DNA from 2 places in the Psychrobacillus sp. NPDC096426 genome. Region 2 is predicted to be linked to the other one. Evidence: a T-box and tRNA genes for the amino acid it is inferred to sense, from the RefSeq annotation. Region 2 holds a T-box; the other holds one or more tRNA genes.

Region 1 (3,369 bases), on a different contig from region 2:
CTTCTATTTTTAGCTATGTTAGTTGCTTGTCTTTTTATACAAGCAGCAACCAATATGTTCAATGAATACTATGATTTTGCACGAGGGCTTGATAGTGAAGAATCCGTAGGTATCGGCGGAGCTATTGTTAGAAATGGCGTTAAACCGAAAACCGTAATGCAGTTGGCATTATTGTTATATGTGCTCGCTGGATTACTAGGCATCTACATTTGCTATAAGTCTTCTTGGATGTTACTAGTTGTTGGTGCTGCATGTATGTTAATAGGATACCTGTATACCGGCGGACCTTATCCTATTGCCTATACCCCATTCGGAGAGTTTTTTAGTGGTGTAGTAATGGGTATGCTCATTGTATTAATTGCTACTTTTATTCAAGTTGGTTCTGTACCTAACTTTGCCATCCTACTTTCTATTCCGAGCGCACTACTTGTAGCGGCGATTATGCTTTCTAATAATATCCGAGATCTTGAGGAAGACACAAAAGGCGGCAGAAAAACGATGGCAATCCTTGTTGGTAGAAAAAACGCTATTACGATTTTAGCTTCTTATTTTATCATATCCTACCTTTGGATTGTAGGCTTAGTCTTACTACAAATTATTACACCATGGGCATTACTCGTTATATTAAGCATTAAAAAACCATTGCATGCGATTAAACTATTCAGAGAAAAAGATAATCCACTTGAAGTTGCTCCAGCTATGAAAGATACAGCACTCACGAATACTATTTTCGTGTTCCTATTAGGGATAGGCTTATTAATCGGGTACTTCTTATAAAATAAAAAGCAAGAAGAGAAATGATTAATTTTTCTTCTTGCTTTTTTAAATGAATATGAAACTTTAAATTAAAAAATATTACGATTCTTAAATGAAAAAAGCATGTCTCCTAATTGGAAACATGCTTTTTAAATATGACCCCTACGGGATTCGAACCCGTGTTACCGCCGTGAAAGGGCGGTGTCTTAACCGCTTGACCAAGGGGCCAAACATATGGCGGAGAAGGAGGGATTTGAACCCTCGCGCCGGTTGCCCGACCTACACCCTTAGCAGGGGCGCCTCTTCAGCCACTTGAGTACTTCCCCATATGATGGCTCCGAAGGTAGGACTCGAACCTACGACCAATCGGTTAACAGCCGATTGCTCTACCACTGAGCTACTTCGGAATAATGGTAGACCTAAATGGAATCGAACTCTAATTAAGTTTAATAGAACTACATAGAGCCACTCATTTGAAAACTATTATGATTCTTAAGAAATAAAAAAGCATGTTTCCTAATCCTAATAGGATACATGCTTTTAAAATGACCCCTACGGGATTCGAACCCGTGTTACCGCCGTGAAAGGGCGGTGTCTTAACCGCTTGACCAAGGGGCCAAACATATGGCGGAGAAGGAGGGATTTGAACCCTCGCGCCGGTTGCCCGACCTACACCCTTAGCAGGGGCGCCTCTTCAGCCACTTGAGTACTTCCCCATATGATGGCTCCGAAGGTAGGACTCGAACCTACGACCAATCGGTTAACAGCCGATTGCTCTACCACTGAGCTACTTCGGAATAATGGTGGGCCTAAATGGACTCGAACCATCGACCTCACGCTTATCAGGCGTGCGCTCTAACCAGCTGAGCTATAGGCCCATTATTGGAGCGGGTGAAGAGAATCGAACTCTCATCATCAGCTTGGAAGGCTGAGGTTTTACCACTAAACTACACCCGCATTACTATGGTGGCTCAGGACGGAATCGAACCGCCGACACAAGGATTTTCAGTCCTTTGCTCTACCGACTGAGCTACTGAGCCATCTTCGATTTACGCTAAGCTGCGCATCTCTTCGTCAGCTGCACTCGCTCTGTCAGTCACGTACTTAAGTACGCTCCTTCTTTCGCTCGATTGCTTCCTCGACCTGCTTGCTTATCCTAAATCTCAAACTAATAAATTCACAAAAATTAAATGGCGGTCCCGACCGGGATCGAACCGGCGATCTCCTGCGTGACAGGCAGGCATGTTAACCGCTACACCACGGGACCATTTGGTTGCGGGGACAGGATTTGAACCTGTGACCTTCGGGTTATGAGCCCGACGAGCTACCGAACTGCTCCACCCCGCGATAATAATATACTTAAAACATTATAAGTGCTTATTTATGTATGTATTTCATACAACTAACAACAAATTTAAAATGGAGGAGGAAGAGGGATTCGAACCCCCGCGCGGTATGACCCGCCTGTCGGTTTTCAAGACCGATCCCTTCAGCCAGACTTGGGTATTCCTCCGGAATATGTTGTTGGTGGACCTTGCAGGACTCGAACCTGCGACCGGACGGTTATGAGCCGTCTGCTCTAACCAACTGAGCTAAAGGTCCTTAATATAGCGGCAGAGGGAGTCGAACCCACGACCTTTCGGGTATGAACCGAGTGCTCTAGCCAGCTGAGCTACACCGCCAAGATTGTTGCTATAATTGTTATGGTGGAGCCTAGCGGGATCGAACCGCTGACCTCCTGCGTGCAAGGCAGGCGCTCTCCCAGCTGAGCTAAGGCCCCAAATATTTTTATAGCTGGTCGGGAAGACAGGATTCGAACCTGCGACCCCTTGGTCCCAAACCAAGTGCTCTACCAAGCTGAGCTACTTCCCGTTATATATGGCGCGCCCGGCAGGAGTCGAACCCACAACCTTCTGATCCGTAGTCAGACGCTCTATCCAATTGAGCTACGGGCGCTAATTTTTCATAAAAGTGGTGCCGAGGACCGGAATCGAACCGGTACGGTAGTCACCTACCGCAGGATTTTAAGTCCTGTGCGTCTGCCAGTTCCGCCACCCCGGCACTTAAGTGAATCTATGGAGCGGAAGACGAGGTTCGAACTCGCGACCCCCACCTTGGCAAGGTGGTGTTCTACCACTGAACTACTTCCGCTCGATTATAAAATTAAATGGTGCGGGTGAAGGGAGTCGAACCCCCACGCCTTGCGGCGCTAGATCCTAAGTCTAGTGCGTCTGCCAGTTCCGCCACACCCGCATACATAATTCACATAAAAGTGATGAGCCATGTAGGATTCGAACCTACGACCCTCTGATTAAAAGTCAGATGCTCTACCAACTGAGCTAATGGCTCGTACAATGGTGCCGGAGAAAGGACTTGAACCCTCAACCTACTGATTACAAGTCAGTTGCTCTACCAGTTGAGCTACTCCGGCGTTTGGAATGAATATGGTGGAGGATGACGGGCTCGAACCGCCGACCCTCTGCTTGTAAGGCAGATGCTCTCCCAGCTGAGCTAATCCTCCTGGGTATTAATATGTATGTTTATTGCAAGCCCAGCGACGTCCTACTCTCACAGGGGGAAACCCCCAACTACCATCGGCGCTGAAGAGCTTAA
Region 2 (3,369 bases):
TTTGGTCGATTCCTTCAATTACTACATCCGCTGGAAATTGTTTTTCAAATAGCTCTTTATTTTCAAATGGATAATGATATTGGGCAAATGGCATAGAACCACTATCAAACCAAACATCGATGACTTCGGGTGTTCTAGTCATAATCCCTCCACAATTGGAACAATGAAGCTTCACTTCATCTACATAGGGCTTATGCAATTCAATCTCATCTAATGGATCAATCGAATGATGCTTTAATTCTTCTATGCTTTTTGGTGCATATTCATAATTACATTCCGCACATTCCCAAACATTAAGCGGGGTTCCCCAATAACGTTTTCTACTGATGTTCCAGTCCACCATTTGTTCTAAAAAGTTTCCAAATCTCCCGTGCTTAATATGTTCCGGATGCCAAGTAACCCCTTCATTGTTTTGAATAAACTTTTCTTTCAAAGCAGTTGTTTGGATAAACCAGCTTTCATTTGCATAATACAAGAGAGGAGAATCACAACGCCAACAATGGGGGTAGCTATGTTCGTACTTTTCTTTGCTGAAAAGTAAATCTTTCGCAGCTAAGTAACGAACAATATCCACATCGCAATCCTTCACAAATCGGCCTTCAAAATCGACCACTTCCGGAGTATACTTTCCTTTTTCGTCAACTACATGGACAAAAGATAATCCATTTTCTTTTACTACTTTGTAGTCATCTTCCCCATAAGCAGGCGCAATATGAACAATCCCTGTTCCACTTTCTGCGGACACATAGTCAGCAGTCACTACTTTATGTCCGGTTTCTACATTTACAAAATCAAATAATGGTGTATATGAAATATCTTTAAATTCTGCGCCAAGATGGACAGAAAGTATTTCATATTCCTCCTTTAATACCGAACTTGCCAATGCTTCTGCTACGATGAAAATGTTTTGCCCTTGTTTAGCACGAACATATTTCAACGAAGGATGAACTGCGAGTGCCACATTTGCGGGTAAAGTCCAAGGCGTTGTAGTCCATCCAAGAAAGTATTCATTGTCTCGATCCGTTATTTTAAATTTAGCTATTGCCGATAAATCTTTTACCATCTTATATCCTTGTGACACTTCATGCGAGCTGAGAGAAGTTTGACAGCTAGGACAGTACGGAGATACTCTATGACCTTTTTGGAGTAGTCCTTTTTCATGAATAGTACCGAGTATATTCCATTCGCTTTCTATATAGGCATTGCTTAATGTCAAATACGGATCATCCATATCCACCCAATAACCAAGACTTTCCGTAAACTCTCTCCATTGTTTTTCATAAACAAAAACACTCTCTTTACATTTTTCTATGAATGCTTCTACTCCATACTTTTCAATTTCGCTTTTACCAGAAATCCCCAATTGCTTTTCGACTCCGAGCTCGACCGGTAAGCCGTGTGTATCCCAACCGGCTTTCCGTACTACTTGATGTCCAGTCATTGTTTTATATCTTGCAACGACATCTTTGATCGTACGTCCTAATGCATGACCAACATGCGGCAATCCATTGGCAGTCGGTGGACCTTCATAAAACACAAAAGAAGGGCTACCCTCTCGATTTTCCACGGATTTTTGAAAGATTTCATTTTGCTGCCAATGCAGTCGAATGCGCTCCTCTCGCTTTAAAGCAGTTTCTTTTTCGTTTTCCTTAACCATTTGGTATCACTCCTCATTTTATTAATAAAACATACAAAAAACCCGTCCCTGTAAAAAGGGACGGGTTTAACCGTGATACCACCCTAATTCTATTGCAACATTTTAGTTCTGCAATAGCACTTAGCCACGTACTATCATACGCGTTCTTTTTAACGGTAGACACCCGGTCTCACTTACTCGATTTCAGCTCGACTTCTCAGAGAGGATTTTCATACATGAACTGAACACCGGATTTCAGCGTACACCGGCTCTCTTTGGAACAGTTTCATCTACTACTTTTTCTCATCAACGAATTTGTATGGTTTTATTATCGTAAAACTTAACATAAGTCTTAATAATTTGTCAACTTAGTATATGCTTTATTTTTTGTTTTGATAATAAATAAGAAAATCTGTCCATTTATCGTTTTCTAAAGAAAATTGTTCTCGTTTACATTCAAATGTAAATCCCGCTCGCTCGGCTAACTTTTTGGATGGTTCATTATCTATATTAATATGCAATTCAATCCGGTGAAAATTTAACTCCGTGAAGAAAACTTTAGCTGCTGCGTTTACACTTTCTACACCATATCCATTTTTCCAAAACTGATTATGTATCGAATACCCCATCATCGCCCACTGATAATCCATTCTTAGAATGGTGATCAACTCAACTTTTCCTACATTAACACCATCCTCTTTACTAAATACTCCTAAAATGTACATTTCGTCTTTTTCAGCCGCTTTGTGAAATCCTTCAATCCATTGGACAAACCATTCTTTTGTGGAATTCGACATATCCGCATGTCCATCATCGTATTTGTATTGCGAAGACAAACGATTGTCGAACCCCTCATACCAATTTACGTAATCCTTATCTTGGAACGGTCTGAGAATAAGTCTTTCGGTTTCTATGTATAAATTTGGTTTTTTCAAGTATAATTCTCCTATCACAATAAATTAGAATGTTTCACTAATTATAAAATATCACACTAATCAAATAAATACTTGATTCTTACGTAACGTAAGGTTTTATAATGGGTATAGAAATGAGGGTTAGTTTTGTATTCAATCGGTAATTTAGCAAAATTAAGCAACACCACAGTACGAACTCTTCGTTATTACGATGAAATAGGACTATTAGCTCCTTCACAATTAAGCGAAGGCGGACATCGCTATTATGAAGAAAAAGATGTCATCAAATTACATTACATAAAGCTTTTGAAGGAAATGGGATTTAGTCTAAACAGTATACGACAAATGTTAGAAGATCAGCATTTAAGTCATAAAGAAGCGCTCACTATGCAATTAAAAGTATTGGAACTAGAGAAGGCACGTCTAGAGGAACGTTCTCGTTCTATTCGGTATTTACTTCAAGTAAGTGAATTTGAGGACCTAGCAAATTGGAAAGATGTATTTGATCGTATTCCTATGAACTCCTCTCCTACCCCTACGGAAGTATATGAGAGTATTTGGAGTAAATATTTTTCAAAAGATGAAGTTCAATTCTTTAAGCAATTACCTAAGATTGGGGATGATACCGAAACAATAAAGATCTATACTTCGTTAATAAATGATATTAGAATAAATATCCACATTGATATTGCAAGTCCAAAGGCTCAAGATTTGGCAAGCAGATGGATTGATTTACTTGAAAAAGATTTTCACTGGAATTTTAAACTAGCTGAAAAAGTATGGAGTAAACAAAAAGAAATAAAAGATGGTCTTGGATTT

Evidence for each region. The T-box of region 2 lies ahead of ileS (isoleucine--tRNA ligase). A T-box ahead of a tRNA ligase gene usually reads a tRNA of that ligase, here a tRNA-Ile.
Region 1: it encodes a tRNA-Ile, which carries the amino acid that the T-box ahead of ileS (isoleucine--tRNA ligase) is inferred to sense. The anticodon was not compared.

What each region holds. Positions count from the first base shown of each region.
Region 1 covers NZ_JBIWEX010000020.1:83,139-86,507, forward strand. The annotation lists gene ACIQYS_RS16295 (1,4-dihydroxy-2-naphthoate polyprenyltransferase) at 1-777, shown strand, start outside; tRNA gene ACIQYS_RS16300 (tRNA-Glu) at 913-984, opposite strand; tRNA gene ACIQYS_RS16305 (tRNA-Ser) at 992-1,082, opposite strand; tRNA gene ACIQYS_RS16310 (tRNA-Asn) at 1,089-1,163, opposite strand; tRNA gene ACIQYS_RS16315 (tRNA-Glu) at 1,303-1,374, opposite strand; tRNA gene ACIQYS_RS16320 (tRNA-Ser) at 1,382-1,472, opposite strand; tRNA gene ACIQYS_RS16325 (tRNA-Asn) at 1,479-1,553, opposite strand; tRNA gene ACIQYS_RS16330 (tRNA-Ile) at 1,558-1,634, opposite strand; tRNA gene ACIQYS_RS16335 (tRNA-Gly) at 1,640-1,713, opposite strand; tRNA gene ACIQYS_RS16340 (tRNA-Phe) at 1,721-1,796, opposite strand; tRNA gene ACIQYS_RS16345 (tRNA-Asp) at 1,948-2,023, opposite strand; tRNA gene ACIQYS_RS16350 (tRNA-Met) at 2,027-2,103, opposite strand; tRNA gene ACIQYS_RS16355 (tRNA-Ser) at 2,177-2,269, opposite strand; tRNA gene ACIQYS_RS16360 (tRNA-Ile) at 2,282-2,358, opposite strand; tRNA gene ACIQYS_RS16365 (tRNA-Met) at 2,365-2,438, opposite strand; tRNA gene ACIQYS_RS16370 (tRNA-Ala) at 2,461-2,536, opposite strand; tRNA gene ACIQYS_RS16375 (tRNA-Pro) at 2,552-2,628, opposite strand; tRNA gene ACIQYS_RS16380 (tRNA-Arg) at 2,636-2,712, opposite strand; tRNA gene ACIQYS_RS16385 (tRNA-Leu) at 2,729-2,817, opposite strand; tRNA gene ACIQYS_RS16390 (tRNA-Gly) at 2,833-2,907, opposite strand; tRNA gene ACIQYS_RS16395 (tRNA-Leu) at 2,925-3,009, opposite strand; tRNA gene ACIQYS_RS16400 (tRNA-Lys) at 3,033-3,105, opposite strand; tRNA gene ACIQYS_RS16405 (tRNA-Thr) at 3,112-3,187, opposite strand; tRNA gene ACIQYS_RS16410 (tRNA-Val) at 3,202-3,277, opposite strand; partial or broken rRNA gene rrf (5S ribosomal RNA) at 3,306-3,369, opposite strand, start outside.
Region 2 covers NZ_JBIWEX010000007.1:12,587-15,955, reverse strand. The annotation lists gene ileS (isoleucine--tRNA ligase) at 1-1,657, opposite strand, end outside; T-box leader at 1,711-1,955, opposite strand; gene ACIQYS_RS07525 (GNAT family N-acetyltransferase) at 2,017-2,571, opposite strand; gene ACIQYS_RS07520 (MerR family transcriptional regulator) at 2,698-3,369, shown strand, end outside.